Regions from separate parts of the Streptomyces sp. NPDC017940 genome, predicted to be linked through region 2. Evidence: riboswitches for the same ligand, from Rfam matches in the RefSeq annotation. Region 2 holds a riboswitch; the other holds the start of a gene.
What was found. Region 2 has a riboswitch for S-adenosylmethionine ahead of ACH4DX_RS04285 (aminotransferase class V-fold PLP-dependent enzyme). Riboswitches for the same ligand answer to the same signal wherever they lie in the genome.

Region 1: another riboswitch for S-adenosylmethionine. It lies ahead of thrC (threonine synthase); the one in region 2 lies ahead of ACH4DX_RS04285 (aminotransferase class V-fold PLP-dependent enzyme).

Annotation. Positions count from the first base shown of each region.
Region 1 covers NZ_JBIRHJ010000006.1:129,641-144,370, reverse strand. Annotated here, with positions in the region: gene ACH4DX_RS21745 (GNAT family N-acetyltransferase) at 1-1,109, shown strand, start outside; gene ACH4DX_RS21740 (DUF4031 domain-containing protein) at 1,181-1,447, opposite strand; gene ACH4DX_RS21735 (hypothetical protein) at 1,444-1,830, opposite strand; gene ACH4DX_RS21730 (MurR/RpiR family transcriptional regulator) at 1,950-2,882, shown strand; gene murQ (N-acetylmuramic acid 6-phosphate etherase) at 3,040-3,981, shown strand; gene ACH4DX_RS21720 (mannosyltransferase family protein) at 4,000-5,208, opposite strand; gene ACH4DX_RS21715 (hypothetical protein) at 5,394-5,954, opposite strand; gene ACH4DX_RS21710 (SigE family RNA polymerase sigma factor) at 5,947-6,444, opposite strand; gene ACH4DX_RS21705 (NADH:flavin oxidoreductase) at 6,629-7,786, opposite strand; gene groL (chaperonin GroEL) at 7,981-9,606, opposite strand; gene ACH4DX_RS21695 (cold-shock protein) at 9,924-10,127, opposite strand; gene ACH4DX_RS21690 (ubiquitin-like small modifier protein 1) at 10,549-10,827, opposite strand; gene thrC (threonine synthase) at 10,931-12,259, opposite strand; SAM riboswitch class I at 12,277-12,435, opposite strand; gene ACH4DX_RS21680 (glucosyl-3-phosphoglycerate synthase) at 12,591-13,535, shown strand; gene ACH4DX_RS21675 (trehalose-6-phosphate synthase) at 13,637-14,730, shown strand, end outside.
Region 2 covers NZ_JBIRHJ010000001.1:1,019,764-1,034,493, reverse strand. Annotated here, with positions in the region: gene ACH4DX_RS04335 (NlpC/P60 family protein) at 1-1,015, opposite strand, end outside; gene ACH4DX_RS04330 (NYN domain-containing protein) at 1,239-2,588, opposite strand; gene ACH4DX_RS04325 (hypothetical protein) at 2,623-2,862, opposite strand; gene ACH4DX_RS04320 (rhomboid family intramembrane serine protease) at 3,010-3,741, shown strand; gene ACH4DX_RS04315 (Lrp/AsnC family transcriptional regulator) at 3,738-4,019, shown strand; gene ACH4DX_RS04310 (hypothetical protein) at 4,148-4,762, shown strand; gene ACH4DX_RS04305 (ATP-binding protein) at 4,830-6,200, shown strand; gene ACH4DX_RS04300 (response regulator transcription factor) at 6,229-6,891, shown strand; gene ACH4DX_RS04295 (SLC13 family permease) at 6,970-8,403, shown strand; gene ACH4DX_RS04290 (glycerate kinase) at 8,465-9,691, shown strand; gene ACH4DX_RS04285 (aminotransferase class V-fold PLP-dependent enzyme) at 9,616-11,055, opposite strand; SAM riboswitch class IV at 11,291-11,408, opposite strand; gene trpD (anthranilate phosphoribosyltransferase) at 11,630-12,694, opposite strand; gene ACH4DX_RS04275 (cytochrome bc complex cytochrome b subunit) at 12,875-14,536, opposite strand; gene ACH4DX_RS04270 (Rieske 2Fe-2S domain-containing protein) at 14,533-14,730, opposite strand, start outside.

The sequences.
Region 1 (14,730 bases), on a different contig from region 2:
ACGGCGGGGAACGGATAGACGAGGCCACGGCACACGCGGTGGCCGCGCTGCGCGCGGTGGCGACGGACGGGTACGACTGGACGACCCCCGCGGGCGGCCTGGAGTGGAGCTGCCTGGCCACGGCCGAGCACATCGCGAGCGACTTCACCGCGTACGCGACGCAGCTCACGGGCCGCACCGCGGGCACCGGCGGCTATGTCCCGATGGACGTCAGCCTGGACGAGGGCACCGGCGCGGACGGCGCGGTGCGCTGCGTGGAGGCGAGCGCGGGCCTGCTCGCGGCGGTCGTACGGACGACGCCGCCGGGCGTGCGCGGCTGGCACCCGTACCGGTACGGCAGCGCGGACGCGGCGGGCTTCGCCGCGATGGGGGTCATCGAGCTGCTCCTGCACACGTACGACGTCCTGAAGGCCTTCGACGTGGCGTACGAGCCGCCCGCCGAGCTGTGTGAGGCCGTCCTCACCCGCCAGTTCCCGCACGTGCCGCCGGCCCGTGCCGACGAGGAGCACTGGCGCGTGCTGCTGTGGGCGACGGGCCGCGGCGACCGCGCGGGCCACGCCCGCAAGGAGCGCTGGCAGTGGCACAACCCGATCCAGCTGCCCGCGGGGCCCGTCGAGCTGATCGAGGTGGCACCGGACGCCGCCGCCGACCTTGCCGCGGGCGGCACCGGCGGCTTCACCTGGCCCGACGGCGGTCCGCACGAGGGCACGCGCCGGGGGGCGGAGCGCACGGCGAAGGGGTACGCGGCCGGGGCGCACCGCCCCGAGTGGGGCATGTTCGCCGTCGTGCGCACCGCGGACCGGCGCGCGGTCGGCGCCTTGGGGTACCACGGGGCGCCCGACGACGAGGGCTGGGTGGAGGTCGGCTACAGCCTGGTCCCGGAGGCCCGCGGCAACGGCTACGCGACCGAGGCCCTGCGCGCCCTCACCACCTGGTCCCTGAACCACCCGGACCACACCGCCGTCACAGGCGTACGCGCCCTGACCGACCCCGACAACGCCGCGTCCCACGCGGTCCTGACCCGCGCGGGCTTCGTCCGCGGGGCGGACCGCGACGACGACTTCGTCTTCGAGCTCCGACGCGCTCTCCCCGGCCCCGCCGGCGGTTGAGGGCCGGGGGTCCAGGGGGCGGAGCCCCTTGGTTGCGGGAAAGGGGCGGGACCGGGGCGCCCCCGCGAGGCCTACCGACCCGTACCCTTGCGCCGCCGCAACCCCGCCGCCAGCAGCATCCGCACCAACTCCCGGGAGGGAACCTCCACGGCCCCCGCCCGCACGGCGTCCCCGTACCGGTGCGAGGGAAGGTCGTAGTGGTCCCGCTCGAAGGCCCGCTCGGGCACCCCGATCCGCGCCGCGAAGGCGTGCAGTTCCTCGTACGAGAGGTCGCTGACGAGGTGGGACCAGAGCCGCCCGTGCCCGGGCCAGGTCGGCGGGTCGATGTAGACCGTCACCGGGCCACCGAGCCGAGGGACCCCACGGCGGCGACCACGACACCCGCCTTCCCGCACACCCAGTGCGGGTCCGCGCCCAACTCGGGCTCCACGTCGAGCGCGTGCGGATCACCCGAACCGCACACCGGGCACAGCGGCCACCGCCCGTAGCGCTCCAGGAGGGCGTCCTGCACGTCCTGGGCGACGAGCCCGGCGACGTACTCGGCGCCCTCGGGCCACTGCTCGACCCACCAGCGCCGCTGCGCCACCGAGTCCTCGACGAGGGAGACCACGCCGGGCTCTGCCACCTCGTCCGCGACCAGGTCGGCGAGGACCAGCGCGCGGGCGGCGTGCAGCGCCCGCTCCAGGGGGCCCACGGGGACGGAGGATGCGGAGGAGTCCATACAGCCATTGTGCGCCCTCGCCCGAGCGCGCCCGCGGGCCCGGTCGGGCCGCCGCGCACCCGTGAGCCGACGCGGTCGCGAGTCTTGACCCGCTCCCGAACCGAAAATATCTTTCAAGGGTGACCCCAGACGTGAAGGAAACTTTCGCGGGTGGCGCACCTCCGGCCCCGGCCGCCCTCGCGGCCAAGGTCCGCACCCTCGCCCCGTCGATGACCCGCTCCATGCAGCGGGTCGCCGAGGCCGTCGCCGGTGACCCGGCGGGGTGTGCCGCGCTCACGGTCACCGGCCTCGCGGAGCTCACCGGCACCAGCGAGGCCACGGTGGTCCGCACCGCCCGCCTCCTCGGCTACCCCGGCTACCGCGACCTGCGCCTGGCCCTCGCGGGCCTCGCCGCCCAGCAGCAGTCGGGCCGTGCGCCCGCCGTCACCGCCGACATCGCCGTCGACGACCCCATCGCGGACGTCGTGGCGAAACTGGCGTACGACGAGCAGCAGACCCTCGCCGACACGGCCGCGGGCCTCGACACCGTGCAGCTCGGCGCGGCCGTCGGCGCGCTGGCCGTCGCCCGCCGCGTGGAGGTGTACGGCGTCGCCGCGTCCGGGCTCGTCGCCCAGGACCTCGCCCAGAAGCTCCTGCGCATCGGCCACGTCGCGCACGCCCACTCCGATCCGCACCTCGCCGTCACCACCGCGGTGACGCTCCGCGCGAAGGACGTGGCGATCGCCATCACCCACTCCGGGTCCACGGGCGACGTCATCGAGCCGCTGCGCGTCGCCTTCGAGCACGGGGCGACGACGATCGCGGTCACCGGGCGCCCCGACGGCCTGGTGTCCCAGTACGCCGACCACATACTGACCACGTCCACCGCGCGCGAGAGCGAGCTGCGGCCCGCCGCGATGTCCTCGCGGACCAGTCAGCTCCTCGTCGTGGACTGCCTGTTCGTGGGGGTGGCGCAGCGTACGTACGAGACCGCTGCGCCTGCCCTCGCCGCTTCCTACGAGGCGCTCGCGCACCGCCACAGTTCTGGCGGGGGCGCCTTTGTCGGGCGGTGACGTCCCGTTGGCCGAGGGTGCCGTCCTATCGGCCTGCGGCCTCGTCCTAAAACGCCGGACGGGCTGAAAATGCCACCGGGCGGGGGTGGGACCGTCAGTCGTAGTCAGTGCCAGAAGTCCTCGACCTCACATCGCATCGTGAAAGAGCCATCACCCCATGACCTCCACCACAGACGGCTACGGCGAACTCCGGGCCCAGTTGGAGTCCCTCACCACCGAGGCGTTCCGGCCCGAGCTGTCCGAGATCGACCGGCTGCCGACGTCGGACATCGCGCGGATCATGAACGGCGAGGACGCGGGCGTCCCCGCGGCCGTCGCCGCGCAGCTGCCGTGCATCGCCGCGGCGATCGACGCCACCGCCGAGCGCATGGCCCGCGGCGGCCGGCTGATCTACGCGGGTGCCGGCACCGCGGGACGCCTCGGCGTGCTCGACGCCTCCGAGTGCCCGCCGACGTTCAACACCGACCCCGGTGACGTCGTGGGCCTCGTCGCGGGCGGCCCGAGCGCCCTGGTGACGGCGGTCGAGGGCGCCGAGGACCGCGAGGACCTGGCCGCGCGGGACCTGGACTCCCTCGCCCTGACCGCCGACGACACGGTGGTCGGCGTCTCCGCGTCCGGCCGTACGCCCTACGCCGTCGGCGCGGTGGCGCACGCCCGCGCCCGGGGCGCCCTGACGATCGGCCTGTCCTGCAACGCCGGCAGCGCCCTCGCCGCCGCCGCCGAGCACGGCATCGAGGTCGTCGTCGGCCCCGAGCTCCTCACCGGCTCCACCCGCCTGAAGGCGGGCACGGCCCAGAAGCTCGTCCTCAACATGCTGTCGACGATCACGATGATCCGGCTCGGCAAGACGTACGGGAACCTCATGGTCGACGTGCGCGCCTCCAACGAGAAGCTCCAGGCCCGCTCCCGCCGCATCGTCGCCCTCGCCACCGGCGCCGGTGACGCGGAGATCGAGGCCGCGCTGGCCGCCACCGACGGCGAGGTGAAGAACGCGATCCTCACCCTCCTCGGTTCGGTGGACGGCCCCACGGCCGCCCGCCTGCTCACCGAGTCCGACGGCCACCTGCGCGCGGCCCTGGAGAAGTCCCGTACCGAGTGAGGAAGCGGTGGCCGCCCCTCACCCGGCCCAGCGTCCCGTGGTGAACGCGAGGGCGAACACCGTGGTCAGCGGCGCGAGCACGCCCACAAGGGCGTTCGTGACCCAGGCGCGACGCAGCGACCAGGCCGCGAGAAGCGCCCACAGAGGCCACCACAGGAGGGTGGCCCGGGGCAGCGACATGTACCAGTACGAGGTCCCGAGCGCCCAGAGGCTCAGGGCGATGTAGGTCGCCTCCGGCCAGCGGCGGCGGCGCAGGAGGACGGCGAGGAGGGCGAGGCCGACGAGCATGGCGAGGAGTTCGGCCGCGAACATCAGGGAGTACCCGGAGCGGTAGCCGCCGTCGAAGGCGGCCCGCCAGGTGTGCGCCCACGCCTCCCACGGCGCGTGGAACTCCCGGTTCCAGCCGCGTTCCTGGGCGTGCTTCCAGGCCATCCAGTCACCGGTGAGTGCGTGCAGGTACCAGGTGTACAGGAGGGCGGGGAGCGCGGGCAGGGCCAGCCACGGCAGCGCGCGCAGGCGCCGGTCCGCGGGGCGGGCGCCGACGCCCACCGCGAACTGCACGGCCAGGGCGGCCGCGAGGAAGAGTCCGCTGACCCGGACGGCGGTGGCGGCCGTGGCGAGCACGGCGGCGAGCGCCCAGCGGCCCCGCAGCGCGGCCAGCCAGGCGGGCAGGGCGAGCGCGAGGAAGAGGGACTCCGTGTACCCGGCGGCGAGGAAGACCGCGCACGGCGAGAGCAGGACGAGCAGCACCGCGCGCCGCCCGCCCGCCGCCCCCGCACCGCCGGTGGCCCCCGCGATGCGGGCCAGCGCGAGCACCGCGACGGCCCCGCTCACCAGGGAGATCAGCAGCCCTGCCGCGCCCCAGTGCGGCACCGCCGCGTGCACCGCCCGCAGCAGCAGCGGGAACCCGGGGAAGAAGGCCTCCTCGTTGGCGAACCCCGGCACGGCGTCGGTGGCACGGCCGTAGCCGTGCTCCGCTATGTGCTGGAAGTGCACCCAGTCCCACTGCTCCCACACACCGAGCACGGGCGCCCCGTGCCGCGCCTCCGGGTCGCGCGGGAACAACTGCGCCCCGCAGTAGGCGGTGAGCCACAGCCCGACCCGCGTGCACAGATAGACGAGCAGCACCTCCCGGTCACCACCCCCGACCCGCCACCGCCACGGCGACGCCCCCGCGGGGGGCACGGGGGCCGTCCGTACCGGACGGGAGGGGGCGGCCGTAGGCATGGCTGATTCTCCCTTTCGACACACGGAACGCTTCAGCCCGCCCCCGGCACTTCCGGCGGGCAGTTCAAGGCCACCGGCGGGCAGTCACAGCCCGTCCGGCGATTGAGGACGAGGCCGTTCAGACCGACAGGGGGGTCCGGGGGCGCAGCCCCCGAAGGGGTGCCGCGCCAGCCGGGGGGGTCCCCCTACGACGACTCCGGCCCCCCGGCGGGCGGATACGTCCGCCCGCCCCCGCCCCCGGCAGAAGCGGTGGTGGGCGGCGCCCCCCCGGTAGCCGTAGCGGTGGGCGGCAGCCCCCCCGTGGCCGTAGCGGTGGGCGGCGGCGCGGCCGAGGACGGCGGCGGCCCGGACGAGGGCGGCGGCGGCACCGACGCGGACGGCACCGCGGTGGGCCCCGGCGAGTCCCCGGAGGACGGCGCGGGCCGAGGCCCGGGCCCATCCGTACGCCCGGCGGGCCGCACACCCTCCCCCGGCCCGGCAACCGCGACCAGCCCCCCGCTCACCCCGCCGAAGACCACGACGGCGGCCGCCGCGAGCACGGCGAACCGGCGCCGCCGGACACGATCACCACGCCGGGTGATCTCCACGGCGGCCACGGGGGCGGCGAGCCCGCGCCCTTGCCCCGCGAGGCCCCGGAGCGCGGCCGCCAGAACGATGTCGTCGTCGGGGCACCCCCCGGAACCGGGGAGCCGGTGGTCGAAGTGGCCCCCGGAACCGGGGTGCCCGTCGCGCGGCTGCTCAGCCACCGTGCGCCTCCTGCGTGGAGAGGTCCCGCAGTCGGGGCGCGAGCGCGGCCCTGCCACGGGAGAGATGGGTCTTGACCGTGCCGGTGGACAGGCCCGTCTCGTGGGCGATCTGCTCGACGGACAGATCGCACACGTAGCGCAGGGCCACGGTCCTGCGCTGTTGCGGGGACAGTTCCTTGAGCGCCTCGACCAGGACGACCGCACCGGGGTCGGGCGCGTCGGCGGCACCGGGCCCGCCGTGCCGCTGCCAGGCCCGTTCGGCCCGGAAGAGCCCCTGCCTGCGGCGCAGCGCGAGCCGCCAGGCCACGGTCCGTACGTAGGCCTCGGGCGCGGCCTCGCGCCGCAGCCGCCCCCGCCTGCTCCAGGCCTTGACGAAGGCTTCCTGCACGACGTCCTGCGCCTCGTGCAGGTCGCCGAGCATCACATAGAGCTGTCCGGTGAGCCGTCTGACCGCGTGGGCGTAGAACTCCTCGAATTCCTCAGCGGTCAATGACGTGCTCCCCCTCTGGTCGGTACACCTTCTCTAGGCCCGCGGCGTCCGATCCGGTTGACACCCTCCCCGAAGTTTTTTCGAAAGCCTCAGCGGTCCCCCGGCCGCCCCCGAACGCACGAGCGGGGCGGGCGGACCGCAAGGGTCCCGCCCGCCCCGCCCCGTCGGCTCCCCCGACCCCGGGTCAGCGCAGCGTCGCCAGCGCCTCCGGGTCGTACGACGACAGCTCGTCGAAGGCCCCGCCGAGGACCTTCGCCGCCCACCGCGGGTCCGCGAGGAGGGCGCGGCCGACGGCGACGAGGTCGAACTCGTCGCGCTCCAGGCGGTCGAGGAGGTTGTCGATTCCCTTGACGGGAGCGCCCTCGCCCTGGAAGGCGCGCATGAAGTCGCCGTCGAGGCCGACCGAGCCGACGGTGATGACCGGCTTGCCGGTGAGCTTCTTCGTCCAGCCCGCCAGGTTCAGCTCGGAGCCGTCGAACTCGGGCAGCCAGTAGCGGCGCGTCGAGGCGTGGAAGGCGTCCACGCCGGCCGCGGCGAGCGGGGAGAGGAGGGCGTCGAGTTCGGCGGGGGTGTCGGCGATGCGGGCGTCGTAGGCGTCGGCCTTCCACTGGGAGTAGCGCAGGACGACAGGGAAGTCCGGGGCGACGGCCGCGCGCACGGCGGCCACGATCTCCGCCGCGAACCGCGTGCGGGCCACCAGGTCGCCGCCGTACGCGTCCGTACGGCGGTTGGTGCCCGCCCACAGGAACTGGTCGAGCAAGTAGCCGTGCGCGCCGTGCAGTTCGACGCCGTCGAAGCCGATGCGCTCGGCGGCGGCAGCGGCCTCGGCGAACGCCCCGATCACGGCGTCGAGGTCGGCGCGCGTCATCGCCTTGCCGGTGCCCTCGGTGCCGTCGAGGCGCAGCCCGGAGGGGCCGACCGCGGGGGCGTCCGCGAACGGGGGCAGGCCCGCGCGGCGCACCATGCCGATGTGCCACAGCTGCGGCATGATCTTCCCGCCCGCCGCGTGCACGGCGTCCACGACCTTCGCCCAACCCGCGAGCTGCTCCGCGCCGTGGAACCGCGGGACGCGGTCGCTCTCGCCCGCCGACTCGTGGCCGACGTAGGTGCCCTCGGTGATGATCAGTCCGACCTGTGCGGCGGCCCGCCGGGCGTAGTAGGCGGCCACGTCCGCACCCGGCACCCCGTCGGGGGAGAAGTTCCGGGTCATCGGCGCCATCACGATCCGGTTCGGAACGGTGAGCCCGCCGAGGGTGAAGGGCCGGGACAGGACCGCGGCGGCGCGGTCGGCGGGGGCACGGTCCGCGGAGGCACGGTCCGCGGGGACGGAGAGGGGGGCCATGAATGAGCTCCTCAGAGAATCGGTCACGGATGGAACGGAGGCATCCTCCGCATCCGTCAACAGCGCACCGGACCACCTCATTCCGCCCCGGGCACGCCAAAGGGGCGGCACCCTCCTCGCGGAGGGCACCGCCCCTTCGTACAGCTCGGGAAAGCCGTACGGCTTCAGGACAGCCGATCAACCACGGGGGCCGATCAGAAGTCCATGTCACCGCCCGGCATGCCGCCCGGAGCGCCCGCGGCAGCGGCCTTCTCCGGCTTGTCGGCGATGACGGCCTCGGTGGTGAGGAACAGCGCGGCGATGGACGCGGCGTTCTGCAACGCGGAACGCGTGACCTTCGCCGGGTCGATGATGCCCTCGGCGATCATGTCCACGTACTCGCCGTTCGCGGCGTTCAGGCCGTGACCCGGGGTGAGGTTGCGGACCTTCTCCACGATGACGCCACCCTCGAGGCCGGCGTTCACGGAGATCTGCTTCAGCGGGGCCTCCAGGGCCAGCTTCACAGCGGCGGCACCGGTGGCCTCGTCGCCGTCGAGCTCCAGCTTCTCGAAGACCGAGGAGGCCTGGAGCAGGGCCACGCCACCACCGGCGACGATGCCCTCCTCGACGGCCGCCTTGGCGTTGCGCACGGCGTCCTCGATGCGGTGCTTGCGCTCCTTGAGCTCCACCTCGGTGGCGGCACCGGCCTTGATGACGGCCACGCCGCCCGCGAGCTTCGCCAGGCGCTCCTGGAGCTTCTCGCGGTCGTAGTCGGAGTCGCTGTTCTCGATCTCGGCGCGGATCTGGTTGACGCGACCCTGGACCTGGTCGCTCTCACCGGAGCCGTCGACGATGGTCGTCTCGTCCTTGGTGATGACGACCTTGCGGGCGCGGCCGAGCAGGTCGAGACCGGCGTTCTCCAGCTTGAGGCCGACCTCCTCGGAGATGACCGTGCCGCCCGTGAGGATGGCGATGTCGCCGAGCATGGCCTTGCGGCGGTCGCCGAAGCCAGGGGCCTTGACGGCGACGGACTTGAAGGTGCCGCGGATCTTGTTGACGACCAGCGTGGACAGGGCCTCGCCCTCGACGTCCTCGGCGATGATCAGCAGCGGCTTGCCCGACTGCATGACCTTCTCCAGGAGCGGAAGGAGGTCCTTCACGTTGGAGATCTTGGAGTTGACGATCAGGATGTACGGGTCGTCGAGCGACGCCTCCATACGCTCCATGTCGGTGGCGAAGTACGCCGAGATGTAGCCCTTGTCGAAGCGCATGCCCTCGGTGAGCTCGAGCTCCAGACCGAAGGTCTGCGACTCCTCGACGGTGATGACGCCTTCCTTGCCGACCTTGTCCATGGCCTCGGCGATGAGCTCGCCGATCTGGGTGTCGGCGGCGGAGATGGAGGCGGTGGAGGCGATCTGCTCCTTGGTCTCCACGTCCTTGGCCTGCTCGAGCAGGGCGCCGGAGACGGCCTCGACGGCCTTCTCGATGCCGCGCTTGAGGGCCATCGGGTTGGCGCCGGCCGCGACGTTGCGCAGGCCTTCCTTGACGAGCGCCTGGGCGAGGACGGTCGCGGTCGTCGTGCCGTCACCGGCGACGTCGTCCGTCTTCTTCGCGACCTCCTTGACCAGCTCGGCGCCGATCTTCTCGTACGGGTCCTCGAGCTCGATCTCCTTGGCGATGGACACACCATCGTTGGTGATCGTGGGGGCGCCCCACTTCTTCTCGAGGACGACGTTGCGACCCTTGGGGCCCAGGGTCACCTTGACGGCGTCGGCGAGCTGGTTCATGCCGCGCTCGAGGCCGCGCCGTGCCTCCTCGTCGAACGCGATGATCTTGGCCATGTGAAGTGGTCCTCCCGGACGGGGTGGAAAAGCAAACGGACCGTGCTGGCGCCCGCGACGGACGGCCTGCGTGCCGTGTGGTTCCTTGCCCCACCCGGCCTGCGGACCTCACCGACCCGATCCAAGTTCTGTCACTCTCACTCGTAGAGTGCTAACGCCAATGATTAGCACTCGGCCCCTGCGAGTGCAAGCGCCTCTCCCGGATCCCCGGAGCGCTCCGGACTCGTCCGCGGGCGCGCGGGCACACGCGAGGGGCCCGTACCCCCATGGGATACGAGCCCCTCACGATGCTTGCCTCGGTGGTCGGTCGCGCCGAGCTAGACGGCGAGCTTGACCATGTCCGCCTGCGGACCCTTCTGGCCCTGCGAGATCTCGAACTCCACTCGCTGACCTTCTTCCAGGGTGCGGTAGCCGTCCATCTGGATCGCGCTGTAGTGGACGAAAACATCCGCACCACCGTCGACCGCGATGAAGCCATATCCCTTCTCCGCGTTGAACCACTTGACGGTGCCCTGAGCCATGCCTAACTCCCCTATTACTGGCCCTTGCGCAGGACCGCACTTCGCGGACCCGGGTCAGACCTCACCCCCTACGGGTTGGGGGTGTGCGCCGGAACGCGTCGACCGCGGCTGAATGTATCTGTCCAACTGCCGTCTGCAACAGGTCAATCGGACGAGAATTCTGGGCAGGACTGTTCTCCGATATGCGGAGAATTCATCGGAGTTCAGGGCAAGTCGGGCCGGGCAAAAGCCACATAAGGCTTGAATGGGCCGGGCACTTTGGCTGCTTCTTGTCGGCCCGAGGCCGACTTCGCCTATCCGCCGGGCACCGCCCGGGGCGGGAATCGAAGCTCCATTCCCAACTGTACCGCGCTCAATCACACAGAATTGCCCCCTCCGCTTCTCTCGCGGAGGGGGCAACACCGGTGACGCCGCGTGCCGGTCAGCAGCCGCCGGCGACGGCCGGGATGATCGAGACGCCCGCGCCGTCCGGCGTGGCCGTCTCCAGGCCCTGCTCGAACCGCACGTCGTCGTCGTTGACGTACACATTCACGAACCGCCGCAGCTTGCCCTGGTCGTCCAGGACCCGGGCGGCGATCCCGGTGTGCTTCTTCTCCAGATCGGCGATGACCTCACCGAGGGTGCCCCCCTCGGCGACGACCTCGGCCTGGCCACCGGTGTAGGTACGAAGGATGGTGGGGATGCGAACGCTGACGCTCATGGGGTTCACCTCTGAGGGACGGGGAGTGGGGCGCCCCTGGAAGGGGCGCGGGGAACTGCGCGCGGACGGACCACGGCCGCCCGTCGGCGACGACGATCAGGCCCTACGGCGTCCGACCGACGAGCCCGGCGGAGCGAAACGCGTCGAGGCTCGGCGGAATGGTCGCCGTGACCTGCGAAGTCTCAGCGACAGCGTCAAGCGTCTTCAGACCGTCCCCGGTGTTGAGCACGACGGTGGTGAGGGAAGGATCGATCAGCCCCGCCTCGACCAGCTTCCGGGTGACCCCCACGGTCACCCCGCCCGCCGTCTCGGCGAAGATCCCTTCCGTGCGGGCGAGAAGCTTGATCGCGTCGACGACCTGCTCGTCGTCGACGTCCTCCACCGCGCCGCCGGTGCGCCGCGCGATGTCCAGGACGTAGGGCCCGTCGGCCGGGTTGCCGATGGCGAGCGACTTGGCGATGGTGTTCGGCTTCTGCGGGCGGACCACGTCCTGCCCGGCCTTGAACGCCGCCGACACCGGCGAGCAGCCCTCCGCCTGGGCACCGAAGATCTTGTACGGCTTGTCCTCGACCAGGCCGAGCGCGATCAGCTCCTTCAGACCCTTGTCGATCTTCGTGAGCTGGGAGCCGGAGGCGATGGGGATCACGAGCTGGTCGGGGATCACCCATCCCAGCTGCTCGCAGATCTCGTACGCGAGGGTCTTGGAGCCCTCGCCGTAGTAGGGCCGCAGGTTGACGTTGACGAAGCCCCAGCCCTCGCCGAGCGGGTCGCCGATGAGCTCGGAGCAGAAACGGTTCACGTCGTCGTAGTTGCCCTCGATGCCGACGAGCTCACCGCCGTACACCGCGGCCATGACGACCTTGCCCTGCTCCAGGTCGTGCGGGATGAACACGCAGGAGCGGAAGCCCGCACGGGCGGCGGCGGCGCCCACGGCCCCCGCGAGGTTGCCCGTGGAGGAGCAGGACAGGGTGGTGAAGCCGAAGGCGCGGGCGGCTTCGAGGGCCTGGGCGACGACGCGGTCCTTGAAGGAGTGCGTGGGGTTGCCCGAGTCGTCCTTGACGAACAGCCTCCCCGGCTCGACACCGATCTCACGGGCGAGGTTGTCGGCCTTGACGAGCTTGGTCCAGCCCGGGTTGAGGTTCGGCTTGTCGGCCACGTCGGCGGGGACCGGCAGCAGCGGGGCGTAGCGCCAGATGTTGGCCGGACCGGACTCGATCTTCCTGCGCAGGGCCTCCGGGTCGCCGAGCGGCAGGTCGTAGGCGACTTCGAGCGGTCCGAAACACTCGGCGCAGGCGAAGATCGGACCGAGGTCGAAGCGGGTTCCGCACTCGCGGCAGGAGAGGCCGGACGCGGGCCCGAGATCGACGGCGGGAGTCCCGGTGGCGGCGGTGGCGCCGGCGGCGGGGGAGGTTTCGACAGTCTGCACAGCCATGGAGGCGAGGCCCTTTCTCCTCATCTTCCTCGCGACGCATCTCGCCGCGAGACGGAATTGGCACCTTCCCGAGCCGGGAGCCTCGCGACGCCGGATCCGATGGATCGCGTACGAGACCGACTGGGTGGTTGCCGGGGCTTCAACGGGCCGTATCCCTCTGCCCCTCTGGATGAGCGGTATGGCGCCGGGCGCAGAACGCCCGGGGCATTTGTGACGCGACGGCCACCGACGTGCGATGGTCATGCGCGTTGTCCAAGACTGTAACCGAAGCCCTGGACGCTTGAGATAGTCGTCCGTAGCGCGAGATGGATCACAATCGGGAGGACCGCGCGTGCTGGAAGAGGTCGAGCGCTGGCTGAGCAGGCGTTCCTGGTCCGTCGCCGACCGCCCGCCCTCCGCCCTCCTGGCCGCCAAACGGGCAGCGGGCACCTCGGTGAGCGTGGTGCTGCCCGCTCTCGACGAGGAGGGGACCGTCGGCGCCATCGTGGCCGAGATTCGCCGCGCGCTGATGGAGCGGACACCGCTGGTCGACGAACTGGTGGTGATCGATTCCGGTTCGGGCGACCGCACGGCGGAGGTCGCCGCGGCCGCCGGCGCCCGGGTCGTGCACCGGGACGAGATCCTGCCGCGCCTGCCCGCGCTGCCCGGCAAGGGCGAGGTCCTGTGGCGGTCCCTCCTGGTCACCCGCGGTGACGTCGTCGCGTTCGTCGACGCGGACCTGAAGGAGTTCTCGGCGGACTTCGTCTCCGGCATCGTGGGGCCGCTCCTCACCGAGCCCGACGTGGACTTCGTGAAGGCGATGTACGACCGCCCCCTCGGCACGGCGGCCGGACAGGGCGGCCGGGTCACCGAGCTGATGGCGCGCCCCCTCCTGAACATGCACTGGCCGCAGCTCGCCGGGTTCGTGCAGCCGCTCGGCGGCGAGTACGCGGCCCGCAGGTCGCTCCTGGAACGCCTGCCCTTCCCCGTCGGGTACGGGGTCGAGCTCGGTCTGCTCGTGGACGCGCTGCACACCGCGGGCCTCGACGCCCTCGCGCAGGTCGACGTCGGCGTACGCGTCCACCGCCACCAGGACGGGCAGGCCCTCGGACGGATGGCGGCGGCGATCTACCGCACCGCGCAGCTGCGGCTCGCCCGCGCCCATCTCGTACGCCCCGAGCTGACCCAGTTCGTCCGGGGCGAGCACGGTTTCGAGCCGCGGACGCACCCCGTGGACACCGAGGAGCGGCCACCGATGGCCCAGGTCGCGGAGTACGCGCGGCGCAGGGTGGCCTGAGCAGGCAATTCTCGGCGCGGCCCGCCCCGGCGGACCCGACGGGGATGTGACGTCGGCCGCCCGCACGTTTGAGCGTTTCCGTCAGCGGCTAGGTTCGCCACATGGTCTCCGAGCACGCAGCCGCCCAGGTCCTCGTCGCGTCGAACCGCGGCCCGGTGACGTACTCCCTCGGCGACGACGGGACGCTCGACGCCAAACGCGGCGGCGGCGGCCTCGTCTCCGGGCTCAGCGCCATCGGTGACGACGCCGACGCCCTGTGGGTGTGCTCGGCGCTCGGCGACGGCGACCGGGAGGCCGTGCGGCGCGGGGTCGGCGAGCCCGGTGTGCGCATGCTCGACATCGACGCCGCCGTGCACGCCGACGCGTACAACGGCATCGCGAACTCCGTGCTGTGGTTCGTGCACCACATGCTGTACCAGACACCGCTCGAACCCGCCTTCGGTCCCGAGTTCCGGGCGCAGTGGGCCGCGTACGAGACGTACAACCGGGCCTTCGCCGAGGCCCTCGCGCGGGAGGCGGCGCCCGGCGCGGCCGTCCTCGTCCAGGACTACCACCTGACGCTGGTGCCCGGCATGCTCCGCGAGCTCCGTGATGACCTGCGCATCGGCCACTTCTCGCACACGCCCTGGGCGCCCGTCGACTACTTCCGGCTGCTGCCCGACGACATCGCCGAGCAGGTCCTGCGCGGGATGCTCGGCGCGGACCGGCTCGGGTTCCTCACCGGGCGGTGGGCCGACGCCTTCACCGACTGCTGCGTGGCGCTCCTCGGCGGTACGACGGGCACGCGCGTCGGCGTGCACGGGCTCGGGGCCGACGCGGACTTCCTGCGGGAGCGGTCGCGCCGGGACGACGTCGAGGAACGCCTTGTGACGCTGCGGGAGCAGATCGGCACGGACGCCTCGGGGGCGGCCCGCAAGGCCATCGTCCGGGTGGACCGCACCGAGCTGTCCAAGAACATCGTGCGCGGCCTGCACGCCTACCGCCAGCTCCTCGACGACCGGCCGGAGTGGCGCGAGCGGGTGGTGCACGTGGCGTTCGCCTACCCCTCGCGGCAGGACCTCGCGGTGTACCGCGACTACACCGCGGAGGTCTCGCGTGTCGCCGAGTCCATCAACTCCGCGTACGGGACCGCCGACTGGACGCCCGTCGTCCTGCACGTCAAGGACGACTTCGCGCGCTCCCTCGCCGCGTACCG
Region 2 (14,730 bases):
CCACGGTGCCGGTGCGCGGCGCGTGCAGGACCTGGCCGTTGCCCGCGTAGAAGCCGACGTGGTGCAGGTCGCCGTAGAAGATGACGAGGTCGCCGACGCGCAGGTCGCCCTGCGAGGCGATGCGCGTGCCGTAGTTGGCCTGGGCCTGCGAGGTGCGCGGGATGTTCATGCCAGCCTGGGCGTAGGCCCAGGAGGTGAGGCCGGAGCAGTCGAAGGAGCTGGGGCCGGTGGCGCCGTAGACGTAGGGCGAACCGAGCTTGCTCTGCGCGGCGGCGTAGGCGGACGCGGCGCGGCCCGAGCCCTTGCCCGCGCCCTTGGGCGCTTCGCCCTGCGACGCCTGGCCCTGCTTGTCGAGGGCCTGGCGCTCGGAGTCGCGCGAGGCGCGCTCCTCCTTCTGCTTCAGGGCGGCGCGCTCCGCGGCGGAGAGGGTGTTCAGGAGCCGCTGGGCCTCGCCGAGCTTGCCCTGGACCTCACGCTTCTTCTTGCCGAGTTCCGTGCGCGTGGTGGCGAGGTCCTCGAGCTTGTCCGTGGCCTCCTTGCGCTGCTGCGCGAGCGTGCGCTGCTTGGCCTGGATCTTCTTCAGCGCCTCGGCCTGCTTGGTGCTCAGCTGGTCGAGCGCGGAGGCCTTGTCGAGGTAGGTGTCCGGGTCGGAGGAGAGGAAGAGCTGGAGGGAGGGGTCGATGCCGCCCGAGCGGTACTGGGCGCTGGCGAGCGAACCGAGGCCGCCGCGCAGTTCGTTGAGGTCGTCCTGGCCGCGGGCGACCTTGTCCTGGAGGGTGTCGACCTGCTTCTCCAGCTTCTGCTGCTTCTCCTTGGCGCCGTTGAACTTCTCGGTCGCCTTCTCGGCCTCTTCGTAGAGCTTGTCGACCTTGGACTTGACCTCGTCCTTGCTCGGCTTCTCGCTCGGGGCGGCGTTGGCGGCCTGCGAGGTGAGTGCGACGGCCGCGGCCGCGGTCGCGGTCAGCACGGTCACACGGGCGCGGCCCGGCTGCTTGGGTCGACGGTGTGACGCCACGAAGGCGGCTCCTTCGATGAGTGATCAACAGAGCGGAGGTCTGGGCGTGACCCTAGTGACCTGCTGATGATCAGATCAAATCCTGACCGGGAAAAAGTCAGCCGCCGAGCGTTTTCTTTACGAAGAATCCACGTTCGGTAACAGTCAATTGACGCTCCGTCTCGCGCACGCGTGAACCAATTCGGGCATACGGTACGGGAGTCGCGGATGGGACCAGCCGGGCTCAGCCCCGCGAAAGCCGCTTCAGGAGCACCGCGGAGGCCACCGGCCTGGCCCCCGCCTTGGCGATGCCGTCGGCCACCTCGCGGTCGGTGGACACCACGACCACCGGACGCCCCGGCGGCTCGGCGCGCACGAGTTGACGGATCAGCTCGTCCGCCGTCACCCCGGGCTTGGAGAACAGCACCCGGACTCCGCGCGGCGGCGCGAGCAGCACCGGCGCGGCCAGCTCGGCCCCGTCGAAGACGCAGGTCATCTCGGCCCCGGTCTGGAGCGCGAGCTGGGAGAGCGAACCGAGCAGGCGCAGCCGCTGCTTCTCCAGGGGCATCGTGGGATAACCGGTCTTGGTGACGTTGTACCCGTCGACGACCAGATGCGCCTGGGGCAGTGCGAGCAACTGGTCGAGGATGGCCGGATCGTTCTCGGACAGGGCGCGGGCGGCGATGTCCTTGGGGGTCATCCGCCCCGGCTCGACGGCGTCGACGGTCTCGGCGGGCCGCACCGACACCGGGGGCAGCGCCAGTTCGCGGCGCAGCCCCTGGGCGGCTTCGAGCACCGTGTCGAGGAGCAGGCGCACCCGCATGTCCTCGACGCTGCGGCCCTCGCGCGCGGCCCTGCGGGTGGCCTCGAGGGCCGCCTCGGCCTCCCCGAGCCGCGCCTTCAGGCGCCGTGTCTCGCTCTCGGCGGCCGACAGCTGCGCCTGGCTGTCGGCGCGCACGGCGTCCGTCTCCGCGGCCGACTTGCGCAGGGCGGCCGCACCGCGCTTGATGTCGCTGTGCGCGCTGCGCAGCTTGCGGTGCGCCGACTCGGCCTCCCGCCTCGCCACGTCCAGCTCGGCGCGCAGCCGTTCGGTCTCGGACTTGGTGTGGGCGCGCGCGGCGGCCAGCTCGGCGCGCAGCCGCTCCAGTTCGGCCCTGGTCTCCTCGTCGACGCGCTCGGCGTCCGCGCGCTGGGCCTCCTCGCCCGCCGCGGTGACGAGCTTCACCCAGCCGGTGGGGCGCAGGACATAGGCCGCGGCGGCCACGTCGAGCGGGTCGGCGGCGGGCGGCGGCGTGCCGGCGTCGAGCGCCCCGGTCAGCTCCGGCTGCGCCTCCCGCAGGCGTTCGCCGATGCGCTGGCGGAACAGGTGGTCGCTCTCCAGGGCGGCGGCCATGGCGTTGGCGGCGAACTTCACCCGCCTGCTCGGGGTGAACCGCGCGTACTGGCGCAGCTGCGGCGGCAGCTCGGCGACCGTGAGGCCGCCGAAGCCCTCGGAGACGATCTGCACGACCGCCCGCCGCACGCCGTCGGGCAGCGGACGGTCGAGCACCTCGGCGGCGCCGTCCTCCGGCGCCCCGCTCGCGCTCTCGTCCATCGGTCACCCCACTAGCTGTGCGGGGCCCGCTCCGTCAGGAGCCGGCCCCGGGCCTGTCCACGAGTTCCACCTGGTCCACCGCGTTGCACCAGCGGCAGCGGACCGACTCGATGGTCTCACTGACCACCTCGCGTTCCTCGACCTCGGGCTCTCCGGCGAGGTCGAGGTGCACGTACTCGACGGCCTTCGACGACCGGGTCACGTCGAAGCGCGTCAGGTTGCCGCAGAGGGTGCAGCGCCACCGGGTGGTGTCGGTCGGCAGGGGAACCGTCATCGTGACGTTCGCTTTCCTTCGGGAACCGTGGTGCGTATTGCCCGTAACCCTAAGGCCTGGGTAAGGGGCTCCGTACGCATACGGGCGGGCGGGGCGTTCTATGCGTATTGCCACCGTTAAGTGGCCTTCTGTCCATATGCTCTGCTCATGATCAGTTCGTGGGTGCCGGCCGTCGGCCGGGTGGCGAGGCAGCAGGCGGCTCCGGTGACGTACACGCTGATCGTCGCGTGCTGCGCGATCTTCGTGCTCTCCCCGAACTCCGGCCTCAATCCCGTCCACGGCACCGGGGAGGGGCTCGTCGTCGCGCAGGAGGCCTACTTCGAGCGCTGGGGCGTCGTACCCGTCGAACTCCTCAGCGGCAGCCCGCGGGCCTGGCTCACCCCTGTGACCGCGCTGTTCGTGCACGGCAGCTGGCTCCATCTGCTCGGCAACATGCTGTTCCTGTACGTGTTCGGGCTCATGGTCGAGGAGCGCATGGGTCACCTCCAGTACGCACTCTTCTACGTCGGCTGCGGAGCACTGGCCCTGCTCGCCTACGCGATCGCGCACGCGGGCTCGGGCCAGACCCTCGTCGGGGCGTCGGGGGCGATCTCGGCCGTGCTCGGCGCCTTTCTCCATCTCTTCCCGAAGGCGCGGGTCACCAGCCTCTTCCCGTTCCTGTTCTTCCTGCCGCTGCGGTTCCCCGCCTGGGTGGTGCTGCCGTTCTGGGTGGCGTTGCAGTGGGTGGCGGCGGGGCAGGCGAGCCGGGGGCCCGCGGTGGCGTACCTGGCGCACCTGGTGGGCTTCTCGCTGGGGTTCCTGTACGCCTGGGTGCGTGGTCGGGGGCCAAGTAGAGTGAGGACCTCTGGCAAGGCCACCGAGGGAGACAGTCAGCCGTGATCACCGCGATCGTGCTCATCAAGACCAGCGTCGACCGGATCCCGGAGATCGCCGAGTCGATCGCGGCCCTCGACTGCGTCAGCGAGGTCTTCTCCGTCACCGGGACCTACGACCTGATCGCCATGGTCCGCGTGACCCGCCACGACGACCTGGCGGACGTGATCCCGGGGAAGATCAGCAAGATTCCGGGCGTGGAGGGCACGGACACCCACGTGGCGTTCCGTACGTACTCGCAGCACGACCTGGAAGCGGCGTTCGCGATCGGTCTGGACTCGTAGCCACCGCTGGATCCCGCGGTCGCCGCCGGGTCTCGTGGCAGCCCCTGGACCCCGTGGCCGTCCCCGTATGAGGGTTTCTTCATCCGCGGCTCATCTGGTGAGGCGGTACGCGCAGCACGATCGCTGCCATGGTCTTCTCGCACCGCATCGCGGCCCTGGTGGCCGTCGTGGCGATCCCGCTCGGCATCGCCGTGACGAGCTACGTCCTCGCCGACGACCCCCCGGCCCCCAAGGCCCCGCCCAGGGTCGAGCTGGACAGCGGCGCCCCGTCGAACACACCGGCGAAACCGCCGCCCACCCCGAGCGACCAGGTGGTCTCCCCGCCCCCGGTCGGCGACGACTCCACGGACGGCACGGGCAGGCACGGCGATCAGGGCGGCACGGGTGACACGGGTGACGCGGGTGACAGGCACGGCGACGGCGGCACCGGATCCCGCGCCCCCGGAGCGGGCGGCGGCCCCGGGAGCGGGGACCGCCCAGGAACAGGGGACCGCCCAGGAACAGGGAGCGGCGGTGGCTCCGGAAGCGGCCCCGGCCACGGCGGCGGCTCCGGATCCGGGAGCGGCCCGGGGTCCGGCGGCGGTCCCGCATCCGGCGTCGGGCCCGGGCCCGGCTCCGGGTCCGGCTCCGGGTCCGGCTCCGGCGGCAGCGGTTCCGGCGGCAGCGGTTCCGGGGCCGGGTCCGGGTACGACGACGACGACGCGGACGACGACGGGGACGACGGACCCGGCGACGACGGCTGACGCGTCCGGACCCGGCCGTCGCAGGCTCTCCGCCCGCGTCCGCATCCTGCTGTGGCTGCTCGTGATGATGACGGTCGCGCTCGCCGCGGTCGCCACGACCACCCGTTCGATCCTGCTGCGCGACGTCGACCACCGCGTCGACCGGCTGCTCGCCCAGGAGACCGGGGAGTTCACCAACTTCGTCGACCGGGGCGTCGACCCCGAGACCGGCGAGAGCTTCACCGACCCGCGCCGGCTGCTCACGGTCTTCCTGGAGCGTCAGTACGCGGACCCGGGCGAGGAACTGATCGGTCTGGTGCGGCGCGCGGACGCGGGCCCCGCGCAGTACACCCAGCCCCGCGAGGTGGCGGTGCGCCATCCGCTGCACCACGACCCCGCGGCCCGGCGCGCGATCTTCGCGGCCCGCGGCCCCACCGGCACCCTGGACCGCCCCACCGGCGAGCTGCGCTGGTCCAAGGTCGACATCGCCCGGCACGGCGGCGAGCCCGAGGCGGCGTTCGTCGTGGCCTTCCACCCGGCCGCCGAACAGGCCAAGGCCGACGACGTCTTCCGTGTCCTGCTCGCCATCTCCGGCGTGGCGCTCGTGCTCACCACGGGCATCGCGTGGGCCGTGGCCGGACGCATCCTCAAACCCGTACGGGTGGTGCGGGCCGCCGCCGCGCAGCTCACCGGGCAGGACCTGACCCGGCGCATCCCCGTGCACGGCAGGGACGACATCGCCGCACTGGCCGAGACGTTCAACGGCATGCTCGACCGCCTGGAGCGGGCCTTCGCCGCGCAGCGCGAGTTCGTCGACGACGCCGGGCACGAGCTGCGCACGCCCATCACCATCGTGCGCGGCCACCTGGAGCTGATGGGCGGCGCCACGGAAACCGCCGCCGAACGCGAGGAGACCATCCGGCTCGTCACCGACGAACTGGACCGGATGAGCCGCATCGTCGAGGACCTGCTGCTCCTGGCCAAGGCCGAGCGCCCCGACTTCATCAGACCGGAGCCGGTGCAGGTCGCCGAGTTGACCGCCGACGTCTTCGTGAAGGCGCGCACGCTCGGCGAGCGGCGCTGGGAGCTGGCCGGGGTCGCCGACAGCGAGACCACCCTCGACCCGCAGCGGATCACCCAGGCGATGGTCCAGCTCGCCCAGAACGCCGTCCAGCACACCGTGCCCGGGCAGCGCGTCCGCATCGGCTCCCGGGTCACCGCGGGGCGCGTCGAGCTGTACGTCGCCGACAGCGGCCCCGGCGTCCAGGCCGAGGACGCCGAGGTCATCTTCGAACGCTTCCGCCGCGGCACGTCCCGGCGCGGCGCGAGGACCAGCGGGGCGGGGCTCGGCCTCGCCATCGTCCGCGCGATCGCCAGGGGCCACCGCGGCGAGGTCCTGCTGCGCCCCACCGAGGGCGGCGGCGCCACATTCGTACTCGTACTGGAGGACCGGACGTGAGTCTGCACCCGACCGCGGGGGACCGCGCGTGAACCGCATCCTGATCGTGGAGGACGAGGAGCGCATCGCGTCCTTCGTCGACAAGGGGCTGCGCGCCAACGGCTTCACGACGACGATCGTGGGCGACGGCGACACGGCGTACGACTACGCCCTCACCGGCGGCTTCGACCTGATCCTGCTCGACATCGGGCTGCCCGGACGCGACGGCTTCACGGTCCTGCGGGAGCTGCGCGAGGCACGGATGTCGGCGCCGGTGATCGTGCTGACGGCCCGTGACTGCGTGCGGGACACGGTCGCCGGTCTCGAAGGCGGCGCCGACGACTGGATGACCAAGCCGTTCCGCTTCGAGGAGCTCCTCGCGCGGGTGCGGCTGCGGCTGCGCACGGCGGCCCGCGCGCCCGAGGTGACCGTGCTGCGCGCCGGCGAGGTGACGCTCGACCTGCGGACGCGCCGGGCGCGCTCGGGCGAGCGGACGGTGGACCTGACGGCCCGTGAGTTCGTGCTCCTCGAACTGTTCCTGCGCCACCCGGGGCAGGTCCTGTCCCGCGAGCAGATCCTGTCCCACGTATGGGGCTACGACTTCGACCCGGGCTCGAACATCGTGGACGTCTACGTGCGGGCGCTGCGCAAGAAGCTGGGGGCGGAGCGGGTGGAGACGGTACGGGGCATGGGGTACCGGCTGCCGGCCTGAGGGGGTCGCGGGGCCCGGTGAAGTTCCCTTCATCTCCGGCTCATCGGTGGCTCACGGCGCGGCGGAACCCTGGACTCCGTGACCCCGACCCCGCGACAGTCGACCCTGCTCTGCCTGGCCCTGAGCCTGTGCGCGCTGCTCGTCGTGCCCGGCAACTTCCCCGGTCTGAGCGGGGACGCCCGCTGCACGCTCGTGGTCTTCACGCTCGCCACCTGCGCCTGGATCGGCACGCCGATCGACGACACCTACATCGCGCTCGGCGCCGGGCTCGCCCTCACCGCCACCGGCGTGATCAGCAGCGACACGCTCTTCGGGACCCTCGGCGACGCGACGGTGTGGCTGCTGATCTGCGCGTTCGTGCTCGCCGCCGCCGTGGCGCGCAGCGGCCTCGCGGGGCGCGCCGCGGTGTTCCTGGTCGGCGGGGCGCGCAGCGTGCGCCAGCTGACGCATCTGACGACCGCCGCGCTCGTCGTGACGGCCTTCGCGGTACCGGCCACCTCCGGCAGGGCGGCACTCGCCCTGCCGGTCTTCCTCGCGCTCGCCAAGGCCCTCGCCGACCGCGGACGGCTCGTCGTGATGCTGGCGCTGCTGTTCCCGACCGTGATCCTGCTGTCCGCCGTCGCCACCCTGATCGGTGCGGGCGCCCATCTGATCACGGTGTCGGTCCTGTGGGAGAGCACGGGCGAGCGGATCGGCTTCACGCAGTGGCTGCTGCTCGGCCTGCCCCTCGCGGTCGTCTCGTCCCATCTGGCGGCAGAAGCCGTGCTGTTGACGACGACACGCCGCGCCGACCGCGCGGGCCCCGTCCGGATCACGGCCGAGCAGATGCAGGAGCACGTACGCGACACCGAGGGCGCGGGCGGCCCCGTCACCGGCCCCTGGGCGCCCGCCGAGACGCGCTGTGCCCTCCTGCTCGCCACCGTCGTCGCGCTGTGGTGCAGCGAGCCGCTGCACCACGTGCCGCCCGCGACGGTCGCGTTGATCGGCGCCGTCGTCGCCTCGTCGCCCGCGCTCGGCACCGTACGCCTGAAGGACGCGCTGCGGACGGTGCCGTGGTCGCTGCTGCTCTTCATGGCGGCGACGATGGCGATGGGCGTCGCCATGTCCGACTCGGGGGCGGCGAAGTGGCTGGTGGCGGGGCTGCCCGTCGATGTGCCGCCCTGGCTGTTCCTGGCCGTGGTCGTCCTGGTCAGCACGGCGGCCCATCTGGTCCTCCAGTCCCGCTCGGCCCGCTCGTCGGTGCTCGTGCCGCTGGTGATCGCGGCTGCCGCGGGTGCCGGGGTCAATCCCGTCGCCGCCGCGCTCGCGTCCACCGCCGCCGCCGGTTTCTGCCACACCCTGCCCGCGTCCGCCAAGCCGGTCACCCTCTTCGCCGACCTACCGGGTACGCCCACCTACACCTCGCGTGACCTGCTGCGTCTGTCCGCCGTGCTCGCTCCCCTGACGGCGGCGCTCGTCCTGCTGTTCGCGCTCGCGGTGTGGCCCCTGCTCGGCGTGCCCGTCGTCCGCTGAGCCCACGCCTTCGCCGTACGCCCGCCCCTCCCGCCCGCCCGCCTTCGCAAGGAGTACGTCCATGTCCCTGACCCGTGTCGCCGTCGCGCCCAGCGGCTTCAAGGAGTCCCTGTCCGCGCAGTCCGCCGCCGAGGCCATCGCCGCCGGTGTGCGGCGTGTCGTACCGGACGCAGAGGTCGACCTGATCCCGCTGGTGGACGGCGGCGAGGGCACCGCGCAGGCGCTCGCCGCGGCCACCGGGGGCCGGCTGGTGGCGCTGCCCGCGACGGGCCCCCTCGGTGAGCGCATCGGCACGCACTTCGCGCTGCTCGGCTCCGGCACCGCCGTCGTGGAGATGGCAGCCGCCGCGGGCCTCGGCCTGGTCCCGCGGGACCTGCGCGACCCGGGTGCCACCACCACGTACGGCGTCGGCGAGCTGATCAGGGCCGCCCTCGACACCGGCGCCCGCCGCGTCCTGGTGGGCTGCGGCGACTCGGGCACCTCCGACGGGGGCGCGGGCGCGCTCCAGGCACTCGGCGCGCGGCTCCTGGACGCCGACGGCTGGGAACTCCCGTACGGGGGGCGAGAGCTGACGCGCCTTCACCACATCGACACCGCGCGCGTCGACCCCCGCCTGGCCCGCACCGAGCTGCTCGTCGCCTGCAACCCGCACAACGTCCTGTGCGGCCCCAACGGTGTGGCCCGGGTCTTCGGCCCGCAGAAGGGCGCGACACCCGCCCAGGTCGAGGAGCTCGCCGGAGCCCTCGACCACTGGGCGTACGTCCTCACGCGCGACCTCGGCGTCGCCACGGACCTCCGCGGGGGCCCGGGCACCGGCGCGTCCGGAGGCCTCGGCGCGGGGCTCGCCGCGCTCGGCGCCCGGCTCCTGCCCCGCTTCGACGTGCTCCTCGACCATCTGGACCTGGACGCCAGGCTCGCCCGCGCCGACCTGGTCGTCACCGCCGAGGGCGCCCTCGACCACCAGACGCCGCGCGGCAAGGTGCCCGCGGAGGTGGCGCGCCGCGCCAAGCGGTGCGGCAGGCCGGTGCTCGTGCTCGCGGGCACCATCGGCGACGGAGCGCAGGAGGTGCGCGCGCTCGGCGTGGACGCCTACAGCGCGATCCTGCCCGCCCCGGTGTCGCTCACGGAGGCACTGAGCCGGGGCGCGGAGTTCCTCACCGACGCCACCGAACGCGCCCTGCGCATGATCGTGCTGGGCTCCAGGCTGCCGGTTCAGGCCGCGGCGGCACCGGTGGCGGCACCGGTGGCGTCGGTGTCCGGCACACAACGCCCGTCCTCGGTGCGGTAGTTCCAGCGGGCGCCGTCGGCGACCAGTTCCTTGACGGCCCGTACGAACCGCTCCACGTGCTCGTCCGGGGTGCCCGCGCCGAAGCTCACCCGGATCGCGTTCAGGGACCGCTCGCCGGGCGCGGCCTCCGGGGCGCCGCACTCGCCGGGCTCCTCGGACGTGCCGCCGAGCAGGGTGCGCACCAGCGGGTGCGCGCAGAACAGGCCGTCGCGCACCCCGATGCCGTACTCGGCGGACAGCGCGGCCGCGAAGTGCGAGCTGTTCCAGCCGTCCACGACGAACGAGATGACGCCGACGCGCGGCGCGTCGTCCCCGAACAGCGAGAGCACCCGCACCTGCGGCACCTCGGCGAGCCCCGCGCGGACCGTGCGGATCAGGTGCCGCTCCCGCTCCACGAGCGAGTCGAACCCGGCCTCCTGGAGCGCCCTGCACGCGGAGGCGATGGAGTACGCGCCGATGACGTTGGGCGAGCCCGCCTCGTGCCGGGCGGCCGTGTCGTGCCACTCGACGTCCACTCCCCCGTCGGCGCGGCGCGCCACCTTCCGCGAGGCGCCGCCGCCCGCCAGGTACGGCTCGGCCTCCTGGAGCCAGTCGACGCGGCCGGCGAGCACGCCGGAGCCGAAGGGCGCGTACAGCTTGTGGCCGGAGAAGGCGACCCAGTCGACGTCGAGCTCGGCCAGGTCCACCGCGTGGTGCGGCGCCAGCTGGGCGGCGTCGAGCACGATGCGGGCGCCGTGCGCGTGCGCGGCGGCGGCCAGCTCACGCACCGGCCACAGCTCGCCGGTGACGTTCGACGCGCCGGTGACGCACACCAGGGCAGGCCCGTGGGGTTCGCGGTCGGCGAGGGCGCGCTCCAGGGTGTGGACGGCGTCGTCGTGGGTGCGCGGGGCGTCGAGGTAGGTGACGCGGGCGTCGCGCCACGGCAGCAGCGAGGCGTGGTGCTCGGTCTCGAACACGAAGACCTGGCAGTCGGCGGGCAGGGCGGCGGCGAGCAGGTTCAGGGAGTCGGTGGTGGACCGCGTGAACACCACCTGGTCGCCCTCCCGGCACCCGAGGAAGTCGGCGACGGTCCTCCGGGCGTTCTCGAACAGGTCGGTCGACAGCTGCGACAGGTATCCGGCACCGCGGTGCACGCTGCCGTAGTACGGCGCGTACGCGGCCACGTCGTCCCACACGCGCTGGAGGGCGGGGGCGCTCGCGGCGTAGTCGAGGGCCGCGTACGTCACCTCGCCGCCGGTGACGAGGGGAACGGTGACATCGCGGCCGAGGACGGGCAGCGGCGCGGCGCAGGCGGGGTCCGCCGGGTCGGTGGCGGAGCCGGTGGCGGGGGCGGTGGCGACCTGGGCGGCGGGGCGTGCGGACATGACGAAATCTCCCTGCGGGCACGAAGGAACAGCTGCGTAAGATCCCGTGCGGCGGCGAGGACGACGGCGGCGGTGGCCGCGACGGCGCGATCGGCGCTCCGCGTACGGGTGTTGCCTCGACGCGCGGCGCTCTTCGCCGGGCGGAGGGTTCAGGAAAACGGGGCCGGAGGCCCTAGCGCATTCGCTTGCTCACGAGACTGCTCCCTCGACGACCAGGACCCCTGGTGACGCGAGGGGTCCGCGCTTGCGATGAACCTTGCTGTCCACCGCCTGGTCTTCACCCGGGGCACCCCGCCACGGACGGAGGGTTGCCGAACAGCGGGCCGGGGCCGTAGTCGCTGTTACTCATGACCTGCGCAGCATCCTGCCACATGATCTTGCCAACGCAACACCACCGTCCAGAATTCGGACGGCCCCGTCCGCGCGGGCGCGCGTCCGGCGCCCCACCAGGGGCGCGGGGAACTGCGCGACCAGCCACGAAAAAGCCGCAGACGCGTCTGCACAGTTGCTCGGCAGACGCGTCTGCGGCCCTTCGCGGGCCGAGCGCGCAGTTCCCCGCGCCCCTTCAGGGGGGCTACCGGTTGCTGGCGGTGATCCAGCGCGCGAGCGCGGCCTTGGCGGCGCCCGAGTCGATGGCCTCGGCGGCCTTGGCCATCCCGGCCAGGATCTGCTCGGGGAGGGAGCCTTCGCCCTGCCCGAGGGCGACCAGCGCGGCGGCGGAGTTGAGGAGGACCGCGTCCCGCACGGGCCCGGACTCCCCGTCGAGCAACCGCCGGGCGACATCGGCGTTGTAGGCGGCGTCAGCCCCCCTCAGCGCCTCCACCGGCACCAGGTCCACACCGACGTCCCGGGGGTCGAAGGCCTCCTCGCGCACGCCCCCGTCCCGTACCACCCACACCCGGGACGTCGCCGTCGTGGTGAGCTCGTCGAGCCCGTCGTCACCGCGGAAGACGAGCGCGGACGAGCCCCGCTCGGCGAGCACGCCGGCGAGGATCGGCGCCATCCGCGCGTCGGCGACCCCGGTGGCCTGCGCCCGCACCCTGGCGGGGTTGGTCAGCGGACCGAGGAAGTTGAACGTGGTCCGGATGCCCAGCTCGCGCCGCGCGGGCGCCACGTGCCGCAGCGCGGGGTGGAACTTCACGGCGAAGCAGAAGGTGATGCCCGCCTCGTCGGCGACCTCCCGCACCCGCTGCGGGGTGAGCTCCAGATTGACGCCGAGCTTCTCCAGGACGTCGGAGGCTCCGCTAGCGGAGGACGCCGCGCGGTTGCCGTGCTTGACGACCTTCGCACCGGTGCCGGCGACGACGATCGCGGACATGGTGGAGATGTTCACCGTTCTGGCGCCGTCGCCGCCGGTGCCGACGATGTCGACGCTCGGGCCCGGCACGTCGATGACGTGGGCGTGCTCGTACATCGCGCGGACCAGGCCGGAGATCTCCTCGACGGTCTCGCCCTTGGCCCGCAGCGCCACCGCGAAGCCCGCGATCTGCGCGTCGGTGGCCTCGCCGCGCATGATGCGGTCCATGGCCCAGGCCGTGTCGTCCGCGCTCTGGTCGCGCCCGTCGAGCAGCCCGTTCAGTACGTCCGGCCAGGAACGGGCCGCCGCGGTGTCGCCTCCTGCGGGGTGCACAGCGCTCATGGCCGCTCCTGGGTGTCAGACGGGTCTCTCGCGGGATCTCGCGACGAGGGCACCCCGGCACTTGGGGGTGCCCCGCCACCCTATCCAGCCCCGGGGACGGCAAAGAGCCCCGTCCATGCACTGGACGGGGCTCCTGCCGTGGCGACCTTCGGGGTCGGCGCGCGTCGCGGCGCGCGGGGATCAGTGGTGGCCGTGGCCGCTCGTGATCTCCTTGTACTCCTCGGCGGTCGGCTTCGGGATCTGGCTGTCCTCGCCGTAGAAGCCCTTGGAGAGCTTCGCCTTGAGCTTCTGCGAGCCCTTCACCTTGCGCTGCACCCCGTTCTCGTCGACCGTCGGGCCGATCTCGAGCGGCTTGTACTGCTCGTGCGCGGTGAGGGTGTGCAGCTGCTCGGAGTCGAGCGGCTCGTGCACCTCGATGAACTCGCCGTGCGGCAGGCGCTTGATGATGCCGGACTCGCGTCCGTGCAGCACCTTCTCCTTGTCGCGGCGCTGGAGACCCAGGCAGATCCGCTTGGTGACGATGAACGCGATGACCGGTCCGACGAAGAAGGCGACGCGCACGAACCAGGTGATCGTGTTGATCGACAGATGGAAGTGCGTGGCCCACAGGTCGTTGCCGCCACCGACGAGCAGCACGAAGTACCACGTCATCCAGGCGACACCGAACGCCGTGCGGGTCGGGACGTTGCGCGGGCGGTCCAGGATGTGGTGCTCGCGCTTGTCACCGGTGACCCAGGACTCGATGAACGGGTAGACCGCGATCGCGACCAGGACCAGCGGGAAGATGATCAGCGGGATGAAGACGCCGAGGACCAGCGTGTGACCCCAGAAGTTGATCTCCCAGCCGGGCATGACACGGATCAGGCCCTCGGAGAAGCCCATGTACCAGTCGGGCTGCGCGCCGGTGGACACCTGGTCCGGGCGGTACGGGCCGAGCGCCCAGATCGGGTTGATCGTGGCGATGGCGGAGATGGCCGCGATGACACCGAAGACCAGGAAGAAGAAGCCTCCGGCCTTGGCCATGTAGACCGGGAGCAGCGGCATGCCGACGACGTTCTTGTTGGTCTTGCCGGGGCCCGCGAACTGCGTGTGCTTGTGGTAGAAGACCAGGATCAGGTGCGCCACCACGAGGCCGAGCATGATGCCGGGCAGCAGCAGGATGTGGACCGAGTAGAACCGGGCCACGAAGTCGCCGCCGGGGAACTCGCCGCCGAACAGGAACATCGACAGATACGTGCCCACGATCGGCACGGACAGGACCGCGCCCTGCATGAAGCGCACACCGGTGCCGGAGAGCAGGTCGTCCGGGAGCGAGTAACCGGTGAAGCCGGTGAACATGCCGAGGACGAACAGCAGGAAGCCGAACACCCAGTTGACCTCGCGCGGCTTGCGGAAGGCACCGGTGAAGAACACGCGCATCATGTGCACGAACATGCCGGCGAGGAAGATCAGCGCCGCCCAGTGGTGGATCTGCCGGATCAGCAGACCACCGCGCACATCGAAGGAGATGTGCATGGTCGAGTTGAACGCCTCGGACATCAGCTGGCCCTGCAAGGGCACGTAGCTGCCGTGGTACTCCACCTCGTTCATCGACGGGTGGAAGAACAGCGTCAGGTACACACCCGTGAGGATGATGATGATGAAGCTGTAGAGGCAGATCTCACCGAGCATGAAGGACCAGTGGTCCGGGAAGATCTTGCGCATGTTGGCCTTGGCCAGGGAGTAGATCCCGAGCCTGCCGTCCGCCCAGTCGGCGACCCGCTCACCCGCGGGCGCCTGCTTGCGGCTGTCGTTCGCCGGGGCGGCCGGAGCCGCCGTCGACGTGCTGTTCTCGGTACTCATCCGCGCTCCCAGAAGGCAGGACCGACGGGCTCTTCGAAGTCGCCGAGCGCCTCGAGGTAGCCCTCCTCGTTCACGCCGATGCGCAACTGCGGCAGCGCGTGACCGGCCGGGCCGAAGATCACTCGGGCACCGTCGGAGAGGTCGAAGGTGGACTGGTGGCACGGGCAGAGGACGTGGTGCGTCTGCTGCTCGTA